DNA from 2 places in the Aquisalimonas sp. APHAB1-3 genome. Region 1 is predicted to be linked to the other one. Evidence: riboswitches for the same ligand, from Rfam matches in the RefSeq annotation. Region 1 holds a riboswitch; the other holds the start of a gene.
The links. A riboswitch is a leader RNA that binds a small molecule or an ion and turns the genes downstream of it on or off. The one in region 1 is predicted to bind cobalamin.
Positions count from the first base shown of each region.

Region 1 (5,824 bases):
CCCGGCGCGGAGGCGAGCCCGTACTCCTCGACGCCGAACCGCTCCTCGTCGCGGCGCAGACCGAGCCAGACGGTGTCGTCGCACTCCTGCAGGACCTCTTCCACCGCGTCAGCGGGCAACCACAGCACCTGCGCTTCCACGCCGGCGGCGCGCTCCACGGTGGTCCGCCAGTCTGCATCGCGGCCGGGGTCACACCCGGGCGCGAACAGGGCGCCGACATCGCCTTCGCGCAGCCCGTTGCTCACCAGACAGAGGCCGTGGCCGACCTGCAGATGCAGCCCCGCGGGGATCGCGTCCAGCGCGATGTGCTCCAGCGGCGGCAAGGCACCGGAGGGTGGCTTTGGTGCCCCCGTGATGCGGTAACGGTTCTCGAGCATCTGATCCGGGGTGGGATGATGCCGATCGCTTGCCAGAGCGTGGTCGAGCAGCGCGCGCACATGCGCCTGTTCGAACGGCAGCCAGGTCCAGTCAGTGGTGGTCATGATGTGGTTCTGCATCTCGCCGGGGTTCGGATCGGGAGTCTAACAGGACACCCGACTCCAGTGGTCACTCCGGTTATGTTATATGATAACATTCCAGATTCTTTCATCACCTTCAGGGAGGACCCCCATGGAACGCCTGCCCGTTACCGTTTTGTCCGGCTTTCTGGGCGCCGGCAAGACGTCGCTGCTCAACCATGTGCTGCATGCGCCTCATGGCAAACGCATCGCCGTGATCGTCAACGACATGTCCGAGGTGAACATCGACGCCAGCCTGGTGCGCGGCGATCGGCCGCACCTGGAGCGCGCCGACGAAAAGCTGGTGGAGATGAGCAACGGCTGCATCTGCTGCACCCTGCGCGAGGATCTGCTGGTGGAGATCAACCGCCTTGCCGCCGAACAGCGATTCGACTACCTGCTGATCGAGTCCACGGGCATCTCGGAGCCGCTGCCAGTGGCGGAAACATTCACGTTCCGTGACGAGAACGGGCGCAGCCTCTCGGACATGGCCCGCCTGGACACCATGGTCACGGTGATCGATGCCGCCAATTTCCTGCGGGACTACGCGTCCCAGGATCAGCTGGGCGACCGCGGCGAACAGGCGGGCGATGACGATGAACGCACGGTGGTGGACCTGCTGGTCGACCAGGTGGAGTTCTGTGATGTGCTGGTCGTGAACAAGACCGACCGGGTCACCCGCAGCGAACGTGAGCGCCTCACCGGCATTCTCCGGAGTCTCAATCCGCGCGCCCGCATCGTGGACTGCCAGTACGGCCAGGTTGCCCTGGACGCCGTTCTCGACACGGGCCTGTTCGACTTCGAGCAGGCGGCGCGCGCCCCCGGCTGGCTAATGGAGCTGCGCGGCGAGCACACGCCGGAGACCGAGGAATACGGCATCAGCAGCTTCGTCTACCGCGCACGGCGCCCGTTTCATCCGCGTCGCTTCTGGGATCTGATCCATTCCGAATGGCCCGGAGTGATCCGCTCGAAGGGCCACTTCTGGCTGGCCTCGCGGCACGATCTGGTGGGCAACTGGTCCCAGGCCGGCCCGGCCGCCGAGCACGGTGCAGCCGGGGTTTGGTGGGCGGCAGCGCCGGAAGGCGCCTGGCCCGACGATCCGGAAGCCACCGCATTCATCCGCGAACGCTGGCAGGAACCCCATGGGGACCGCCAGCAGGAGCTGGTGCTGATCGGCATCGACATGGATCGCGACGCGCTGACGGCCCGGCTCGACGCCTGCCTGCTCACGGATTCGGAGCTGGCGGGCGGCCCGCAGGCCTGGCGGCGCATGGAGGACCCGTTCCCGGCCTGGGGCCTCACAGAGCCGGAACCCGCCTGAAGGCTGCGACTACCTGCCATCCGGGGACGACACCCCCGGAGTGGCAGGTTCCGGCCTGCTTCAGGGAGCGGACCGCCTCAATCCTCGTCGAGGTGGCCAAGATCCTGAAGGAACTCGCGCAGCATGGCCACGGCTTCCGCCGCCTCGTCACTCTCGGCGGCGACATTGTCCCAGTGGGCCTCGGAGGTCTCTACCAGACGCTCGTGGACATCATCCGGCAAGGGGTTCAGCTCCACCCCGTCCTCGGCAAGCACGCGCTGCTTGGTCATCTCCTCGTGATAGATGTACTCGTTGGTGCGCTCCCAGTAGTGCTCCTCCAGAGTATCCATGAGAATGGCATGGATGTCTTCGGGGAGCGCCTCTACGGCCTCCTCGTTAAATATGAACGTGTCGTCGCTGATGCTGAGCGGCGGCTCCACGTGATAGGGCGCGACCTCGTAGAGGCTCATGCTGTCGGCACCCTGGTACGCTCCCCAGTGTCCGCCATCCACTACACCGGTGGAGAGGGCCTGATAAAGCTCTTCGCCGGGCACGTACTGGGCCGCGGCTCCTGCCTCCGAGAGCACGGTCTCACTGAGCCCCGACGTGGCGATGCGCGCACCCTCGAAATCCTCCATGGACTCGATGGGCTCGCTGAGCACGATCTCCTGGGTGAGCATCTTGTCCGGGTGGTAGAAAACACCGTACTCGGACGCCTCCTCGCGGATCATCTCCTCGAATCCCAGGTGGCGATAGAAGTACACCGCTTCCCAAACCTCCTGGAATGAGAACGGCAGCCCAGCGGCAACGCTGGCCAGGGACAGGCGGTCCTGGAGGAAAAACGGCGACGTGGTCCCCATCTCGACGATGCCACGCTCGACGGCCGCCCAGATCTCGTCGGTGCCGAACAGCTGCCCGGCTTCGTAGAGTTCCAGTTCCAGCCGGCCGTCGGTGCGCTCGTAGAGCTGATCCCGCAGTTTCTCGAGACTGGCTTCGTAGGAGGTACTGGCACTGGGCCAGTGCGACTGAACACGCCAGGTGATGGTCTCGTCGTCGGCTGTCGCCCCGGCATGCGGCAACGCCAGGCCAAGGCCGATCATCACGCTCACGCTCCACTTTCCCATGGCTACTGTACTGCTCATGTTTCTCCTCCCCGGGGTTGCCCCCCCTGTTATGGCTCTTGCAGGCCGGCCCTGCGGGTTGACCTGCTTTCGACCGTAGAGATGGCCCATCGGAGGGGTCAATCATCAAACCCATGAAATCGTCTCATCGCCCACCATGCACGCAGTGCATGAATGTGTTCCGGCCGCTATTGCACGGATCCACACCAACCTATATCTTGGGCCCGTCTTCAAAAGAACCACCACATCGTGATGGTTCAGCGGGGAACACCGGTGAGAGTCCGGGGCTGTCGCGCAACGGTATGGCGGATGCATTCGCCGAGCCCGAATACCGCGGAAGACGTTTACGGGAGCCTCGCGCCAAGGTTCTCCGGCAACGGTGCACACCACCTCCGGATACCCGCGAAGGCTTCTCCAGCCGCGATGCCCGCCCGGCCACCCGGCGCGTCGGCATCACACAATCAGGGATGTTCGGAGGAGCCCGACATGCAGACGATTACACCCCATTACGCAACAGCCACCCCTGCGTTCGACGGACACCACGCACTGGTTCTGCGGACCCGTCTCGATCCACTGCTGCGCCGGGTTCTTCACGGGCTGGGCGCCCGTGTCGAGCCGCTGGAGTGGCGCGGATTCATCGGCCCGGCCGTGGACCGCATCGGCGGACCTGCGGCGCACAACGCACCGGACCACCTGGACGCGGACGGTGCGGAAGCACTGATCGAACTGCTGCAGCGCATGGAATCCCGTGGCGGCGCCCCGCGCTGGGTGCACCACATGCTGAACAGCTATCGCGCCGGGGCACTGCTGGAGCGCGACGGCACGCTGGAACTCGGGGATTCAACCACGCCGTCCTGGCTGCTGGGGGAGGTGCTGCGACTGCCAGGGCGCCAGCGCGTGGCGTGAACGGTCAGTCAACGGGGCGCGGCGCAATCCGCCCCGCCCCGGACGGATCAGACCGCGGGCGTGACCAGCACCTTGCCAGTCCGCTCACCGGAGGCGGCCTCGGCCACGGCCGCCTTGATGTCGGCGACGTCGAAGCGGGCGTGGACGCGGGCCGAAAGCTGCCCGGAGGCAATCATGCCGGCCAATTCCCCGTAGAGCCCCTGCTGCTGTTCGCGTGTGGCGTGCTGGAACCAGCGGGCAAGCCAGAAGCCCTTCACGCTCAGGTTGCGGAATACCAGGTGCCGCGGCGCCACCATGCAGGGATCGCCGCTCATCATGCCGTAATTGACCAGGGTTGCATCGTCGCTGAGGGCCGATGCCAGATGGTCCGTGGCCGATCCACCCACGGCGTCGATCCCCAATCGCACCGGGGCATGGCCGCTGGCCTCGGCAACACGCTCGGCCAGGTCCGGCCCATCCACCAGGACGATCTCGGCACCCTGCTCCTGCAATGGTGTCACCGCCGATGCGCGCCGCACCACGTTGACCGTCTTCAGGCCACGGAGCTTCGCCAGGGTAATCAGGTAGCCACCGACACCGGAGTTGGCGGCGTTCTGGATCAGCCACTCTCCCGGCTGCAAATCCACGAACTCACTCATGAGCAGTGACGCGGTGGGTGGATTGACGGTCATCATCGCCAGCTGTTCCGGGTCGGCGTCGTCGGGCAGCGGTACCAGCTTGCGGGCCGGTGCCAGCACGTGGGTTGCCCAAGAACCACAGCCGACCGGCAGCAGCACGGTCTGCCCCCTGCTGAAGCCGTCCACGCCCTCTCCGCACTGGACCACCCGCCCGACGCCCTCGTTGCCGCCCACCGCCGGCAGAGGTGGCAGCATGCCGTACTCGCCGGTGAGCGTGAGCACGTCGGACGGATTGATCGGCGCCGCGACCACCTCCATGAGCACTTCGCCGGCACCGGGGGTGGGGGTCTCCCGTTCCACCGCGTCGATGACGTCCTGGGGCACCGGACCGCGGTGTTCGTAGATCGCCTGCAGCATCACCATACTCCTTGCTCGTGTACATGGGCTGAATACGCCGGCGTATGGTACACCCCGGGCGCGCTTCCACGCTCCCGGGTTCGAACACGGATTCGAGCGCAGCCTATTTCAGAAACACGTACTGCCCAGGCGCGTCTTCCATGGGGACGATGCCCTGACCGGGCGCCCCGAGCTCCGGCGGTTTGCGCCGGTTGCCGGAACGCGCCCGCAGCCACTCCCGCCACTCGGGCCACCAGGACCCGTCCTGCACCGGCACCTGCTGCACGAATGCGTCGGCGTGCATGAGCAGCTCGTCCGGCTGATGGGTGTTGACCCGGTACCGGCGTCGCGGGTGCTGCGGCGGGCTCACGATCCCGGCGTTATGCCCGCCGTTGGTCAGCAGGAACGTCACCGGGCTCCGGGCCAACCGATTGATCTTGTAGACGGACGTCCACGGTGCCACGTGGTCCCGCTCAGTGCCCACCACGAAGAACGGTGCGCCCACGTCGGCCAGGTGGACGACTTCCCCGTCCACCTCGAACAGGCCGTCGGCGAACTCGTTATCCAGATACAACCGTTGCAAGTACTCGCTGTGCATCCCATAAGGCATGCGGGTGGCATCCGCATTCCAGGCCATGAGGTCATTCATGGGCATGCGCTCGCCGCGCAGATACTGATTTATGGACGCAGACCACACCAGGTCCTGTGAGCGCAGCAGCTGGAATGCACCGGTCATCTGTTTGCCGTCCAGATGACCGGTTTCCCACATGATGTCATCCAGGAAAGTGACCTGGCTGTCGTCGATGAAAAGCCCCAGCTCCCCCGGCTCCCGGAAGTCCGCCTGGGCGGCGAACAGGGTGAGCGTGGCCAGCCGCTCATCCCGCTGGCGGGCCATGGCCGCAGCGGCAATCATCAGCAGCGTGCCGCCCAGGCAATACCCCACGCCATGCACGCGCTGGCCAGGCACAACCGCACTGATGGCATCCA
Region 1 covers NZ_JBLWFT010000020.1:13,854-19,677, forward strand. The annotation lists gene ACNSTU_RS16860 (hypothetical protein) at 1-482, opposite strand, end outside; gene zigA (zinc metallochaperone GTPase ZigA) at 610-1,818, shown strand; gene dctP (TRAP transporter substrate-binding protein DctP) at 1,896-2,939, opposite strand; cobalamin riboswitch at 3,142-3,271, shown strand; gene ACNSTU_RS16875 (hypothetical protein) at 3,405-3,824, shown strand; gene ACNSTU_RS16880 (zinc-dependent alcohol dehydrogenase family protein) at 3,872-4,858, opposite strand; gene ACNSTU_RS16885 (PHA/PHB synthase family protein) at 4,962-5,824, opposite strand, start outside.

Region 2 (5,824 bases), on a different contig from region 1:
TCGGCGACGCCGGCCGCCACGAGGGCGGTTTGGGCGCCCATCAGGGTTGCGGGGCGCACCCCACGCAGCTGCAGGTTGCCACGGACGGTGAGTTCCAGTGCGCGATTGCCGTGTTCCTCGGCCACCTGCGCCACGGCGCCCACCTGCGCTGGCGTCCAGCCACCGATGGGATGGCGCAGGCGCAGCAGCAGCCCGTCGCCACTGGCCATGGGCGCGGCCACCCCCGGGCATACACCGCGCACGGCGCCGTTATGGTTGGCGCGCGCCCCACTCATGGTTTCACCCGTGTGCCCCGGGCCACCAGCGTCAGGGCCACGGTGCCAACGATGGCGGTGGCCACACCGAGCATGGCAAACGTGGCCCACCAGGGCACCGCACTGGTGCCGAGCAGGCCGTGGCGGAAGCCCTCGATCAGGTAGTACATGGGGTTGGCCAGTGACAGGCTCTGCCACGGCTCGTCCAGGCGGCTGACGGGATAGAACAGCCCGCCCAGGTAGATCAGCGGTGTCAGCACGAAGGTGGTGACCACTGAGGTGTGGTCAAAGGTGCGTGCATAGATGCCGTTGATGAGCCCGGCGAAGGAGAACAGCAGCGCGGCGAGCACCGCCATGCCGGCAATGGCCGCCGGGTGGTGGAACTGCAGCCCGGTCAGTGGCAGCGCCAGCGCGGCCACCAGCAGCCCCACCAGCAGTCCGCGCAGTACGCCGCCGGTGACGAAACCGGCAACGATCAGCCACGGTGGCATGGGCGCCACCAGGACCTCCTCAATGTGACGCTGAAGCTTGGCGCCGAAAACCGCCAGGGTCACGTTGCTGTAGGCGTTGGTGACCACTGCCAGCATCACCAGACCGGGCATCAGGAACTCCGTGTAGCCCACGCCGCCGAAGGTGCCGATCTCCCGCCCCACGAGCTGGCCAAGCACCACGAGAAACAGGGCCGCGTTCACCACCGAAGGCAACAGTGTCTGGATCCAGGTGCGCACAACGCGGCGAAGCTGCTTCACGACCATGCCGCGATAGGCATTCCAGTAGAGCGCCGCTGTCATGCCGGTGCCTCCTGCCGTCCGCGCAGGCGCTCCAGGAACAGCTGCTCCAGCCGATTGCTCTTGTTACGCAGACTGGTCACCTGCACCCCCGCTTCGGTGAGCGACGCGAACAGGGTGTTGAGATGCCGGCCTCTGGGCACGTCCACCTCCAGGGTGCGCGCATCCACGGCGCGGACCGTGACGCCATCGAGACGGAGCGGTTCCGGGCAATCGACGGCCAGATCCAGTACCAGGGTGTCGTGGTCCATCCCCTGCAACAGGGCTCCGGGGCCGCCGCGGGCGATGAGGCGACCGTCGTCGATGAAGGCGAGATCGTCGCAAAGCTGCTCCGCCTCCTCCAGGTAGTGTGTGGTCAGCAGCACCGTGGTGCCGGCGGCGTTCAGCCGCTGCAGCACGGCCCAGAGGTCGTGGCGAGCCGCAACATCCACACCGGCGGTGGGCTCGTCCAGCACCAGCAGCCGCGGCTCGTGCGCCAGGGCACGGGCGATCATGAGCCGCCGCTTGAGGCCGCCGGACAGCCCCCAGGCGGTCTGCCGTGCGCGATCGGCCAGCCCCATCAGGGACAGGACGGCATCGGTGCGCTGCCGTGCGCGGCGCGGCGACAACCCGTAGTAGGCCGCCTGGGTGGCGACGATCTCGGCCACCGGTTCAAAGCTGTTGAAGTTCACCTCCTGGGGGACCAGGCCGATGAGCCGCCGCGCGGCAACCGGCTCCCGTGCCAGATCGTGGCCGAACACGCGCACCGTGCCCTGTTCCAGCCGCACCAGCGAGGTCAGCAGGCCGATCAGCGTGGTCTTGCCGGCCCCGTTGGGGCCGAGCAGGCCAAAGAAACAGCCAGCATCCACCGTGAGATCCACGCCCGCGAGACCGGTGCGACCGCTGGCGTAGTGTTTGGTCAGGCCTTCCAGCGCGATTGCCGGCGCGCTCATGCCGCCACCCCCGTGGTCGCCGTACCCACCAGACGACCGCCCCGATCCACCGCGCAGACGTCCAGCATGACGGCATCGGGCAGCGTGCGCCGGGCCTGATCATAGGCGCGGGCACAGATGCGGTCCGCCAGGGGAATCCCTGCGCTCTGGCACAGGGACAGGGCCTCGATGCTGGTATTGCAGGCGGTCATGCGCATGCGCAGGTGGGTATCGGCGCCCAGAGCGGCCGCTTCGCCGGCGAGGCGGTCAAGGTCGATGGCGCACTTGCGGCTGTGGGTATCGGCGTGGCCGGCGGCGAACTTGCTGAGCTTGCCGAAGCCGCCGGCCAGGGTGACCCGTGGCACCGGATGGCGTTTGATGTACTTGAGCACGCCACCGATCAGGTCGCCCATCTCGATCAGCGCCATGTCACCAAGGCGGTAGCGGGCACGAGCCATGGCCTCGCTGGAGCCACCGGTACAGCAGGCGATGTGGGTGATGCCGTTGGCGCGGGCCACGTCGATGGACTGGTGAATGGAGGCGATATAGGCAGCGCACGAGAACGGTCGCACGATTCCGGTGGTGCCCAGGATCGACAGCCCGCCCTGAATGCCGAGACGTCCGTTCATGGTGCGCTCGGCGATGCGCTCGCCATTGTCGACACCCACGAAGACCGAGAATCCGCCCCGGTAATCGAGGGCGGCGGCACACTCGAGGAGATGATCGGTCATCATGCGCCGGGGCACCGGGTTGATGGCCGGCTCGCCCACCGCGACGGGCAGACCGGAGCGGGTGACAACCCCCACGCCAGCGCCGGCATGGAACGTGAGCCCCGCCTCCCTGCGCGGCTCGGCATGCGCCCACACCCGGGCTCCGTGGGTGGCATCGGGATCATCCCCCCCGTCCTTGATGACCCCCGCCTCCGCGCCATCCCCGGTGCGCCGGAGATCATTCAGGACCAGCTCGACGCGCTTGCCCTTGGGCAGGACGACTGTCTGGCGCTCGCCCACGTGATCCCCCAGCGCCAGACGGGCGGCCGCGGTCGCCGCGGCCGTCGCGCACACCCCGGTGGTGAGACCGGTGCGCAAGGGACCGCCGCCGTCACGGCTTTCCGGGCGCATGGAGGGCGCGCCGGTGGCTGATTGTGGCTGCTGCGTGTCGGTCACGTCTCGCGGTCCCTCGTCAGATGATCGCGCGACGGGTGCAGAGGCTGGGTGGGTACCGATCAGCGGGACAGGTGTTCACCACCCGGTTCCGCCGCACCCCGCGGCACCAGGGAATTCAGGCCGGTCTCCGGGCTGGTGGTGTAGGGTCCTTCCCCGGCGGATCGCCTTCCCGACGCACCCGTGCGGGCGTCGTCAGTGGCCTGTGATCCGGTCGTCACCACTTACCGTTGCGGGGGCAGCGCCGGCCTTGCACGCGACGCGTGCGCACCGGCTTCCCGATTATCCCCAATTGCACGCGGGGCACCTGAAGCTGGCTGTACCTTATGGGACCCCCTTGGGGTGGTCAACCGGAGACAAATGAACTGAATTGATACAGACTCTATGCAACACCTAACCATCATCAATGAGCCTACGGGTAGGATGACATGACCGGGAACGACGCACAGGACCGGACGGTGGATCCGGACGAACTGGCGCGCTATCGCGCGCTGGCGGCGATGTGGTGGCAGTCCGATGGCAAGCTGTGGCCCCTCCATGTGCTGAACACGCTGCGAACCGGCTACATCCGTGACCGGCTGGCGGAGCAGTATGATCGTGACCCGGCCGAGCCGGCACCACTCGCCGGTCTGCGCATGCTCGACATCGGCTGCGGCGGCGGGCTGCTCAGCGAGGCCATGGCCAGGCTCGGGGCCACGGTTCACGGGGTGGACGTGTCCGACAGCAACATCCGGGTCGCCCGCCTGCACGCCCGCGAACAGGGTCTGGACATCACGTACGAGACTGCCACGGCCGAGGCGCTGGCCGGGCGCGGCGCCCGCTACGACGTGGTGCTGAACATGGAGGTGGTAGAGCACGTGGCCGACCTGCCGGCGTTCATGGCCGCCGTGAACCGTCTGGTGGCGCCGGGCGGCCACACCTTCGTGGCCACCATCAACCGCAATGCGATCTCCTTTGTCGTGGCCATCGTGGGCGCGGAGTACATCTTCCGGCTGCTTCCAAAAGGCACGCACCAGTGGTCCCGGTTTCCCACCCCCGCCGAAATCGAGACACTCATGGAACGGGACGGCATCACGACGATTCAGCGTACCGGCGTCAAGGTCAATCCATTGACGCGGCGCATGTGGCTGTCACCCTCGGAGAGCGTCAACTACATGCTGCTGGCCAGGCGCCAAGGAGAGGGGGAGACATGAGTGACGAGCCACAGCCCGTCGCCCTGGTAACGGGAGGGGCCCAGGGCATCGGCCTTGGCGTGTCGCGCAAACTGCTGTCGTCGGGGTGGCGCGTGTCGGTCATCGATCTGGACGGCGAGGCGCTGGCGGCACTGGACGATGAGTGCCGGGACGACCAGCGGCTGTTCACGGTGCAGGCGGACGTCGCCGACGAGGCGGCCGTGGAAAGCGCCGTGGATGCCACGCTGGTGCACTATGGCCAACTCGACGGTCTGGTGAACAACGCCGGTGTCGCCGACCCGCTGAGCGGACCGGTTGAGGCGCTGGCCCTGAAGGACTGGCAGCGCTGGCTGGACGTCAACCTGACCGGCACCTTCCTGTTCAGCAAGCACTGCACGCCGCACCTGGCGGCGCGCCGGGGTGCCATCGTCAACATCGCCTCCACCCGGGCGCTGCAGTCTGAGCCCGACAGCGAGGCCTATGCCGCGAGCAAGGGGGGTGTGCTGGCGCTCACCCACGCGCTGGCGGTGAGCCTGTCCGGACGGGTTCGCGTCAACGCCGTCAGCCCGGGATGGATTGCGGTTGAGGATCACCGCAAGCCGGGCCTGCGCGAACCCTCGACCCTCACGGCAGCCGACCACGCCCAGCACCCCGCCGGTCGCGTGGGCCGCCCGGAGGACGTCGCGAACCTCTGCACCTTCCTGCTATCGAGCGCAGCCGGGTTCATCACCGGCGAGAACATGGTCGTCGACGGCGGCATGACACGGCGGATGCAATACGCGGACTAGTTCACCGGCCCTCGGTCCTGTGCCCCGACTCCGAGGCGTCGGCCTCGGGGCGCGCTTCGATGATGCGCGCCTGGCGGCCGTCCACATCCACATCCAGCCGATAGACGCCGGGCTGCAGCACCTCGGCATCCAGCACGGATTCGGCAACCTCCTGCTCAGCGTCCGGAAGGGGCTCTCCGTCCGCGGTCTCGAAGCGGACATCGTCCGCGGCCATTACCGCCACGGCGAGCGATAACCCCGCTGCTGCCACCACCAATGGGCCCAGGCCGGGCCTCGGTCGACCTGCTCTCATTTCACGCTCCTTCCGGATAAGGCACATCAGGACCTGCCATCAATAGCCCACTGACCGCTCCCGTGTCCGCGCGTTCAGATTTCCTGATATGGTCGGCTCACCAATAACAACGAAGAGGCCGCCTGCCGTGGACACCACTACCCGCCCCAACGCCGTGCTTACCGTACTGTGCGGCGCGTTCACGGGACTGGTCGTGATCGTCTTCGCCCGCCTGGCCTTTGGCGTGCTGCTGCCGCCCATGCGTGCCGACCTGGGGCTCACCTACCAGCAGGCAGGCACGCTCGGCACGGTCACCGCGCTGGGTTACCTGCTGTTCGTGCTCGCTGGCGGCGCCGCCGCCGCTCGCTGGGGGCCGCGCCGGGCCGTGGTGTTCGGCCTGATCACGGTGGGGATCGGTTTTGCGGGGCTCAGCGTTGCCACGGCCTACCCGGCATTGCTCGCACTCAAGGCGCTGCT
Region 2 covers NZ_JBLWFT010000004.1:119,488-125,311, reverse strand. The annotation lists gene cobG (precorrin-3B synthase) at 1-275, opposite strand, end outside; gene ACNSTU_RS08800 (ABC transporter permease) at 272-1,045, opposite strand; gene ACNSTU_RS08795 (ABC transporter ATP-binding protein) at 1,042-1,974, opposite strand; gene ACNSTU_RS08790 (cobalt-precorrin-5B (C(1))-methyltransferase) at 1,971-3,074, opposite strand; cobalamin riboswitch at 3,220-3,442, opposite strand; gene ubiG (bifunctional 2-polyprenyl-6-hydroxyphenol methylase/3-demethylubiquinol 3-O-methyltransferase UbiG) at 3,545-4,309, shown strand; gene ACNSTU_RS08780 (SDR family oxidoreductase) at 4,306-5,076, shown strand; gene ACNSTU_RS08775 (hypothetical protein) at 5,078-5,368, opposite strand; gene ACNSTU_RS08770 (MFS transporter) at 5,496-5,824, shown strand, end outside.
Region 2: linked by a shared signal. The riboswitch ahead of ACNSTU_RS08790 (cobalt-precorrin-5B (C(1))-methyltransferase) and the one ahead of ACNSTU_RS16875 (hypothetical protein) in region 1 are both predicted to bind cobalamin.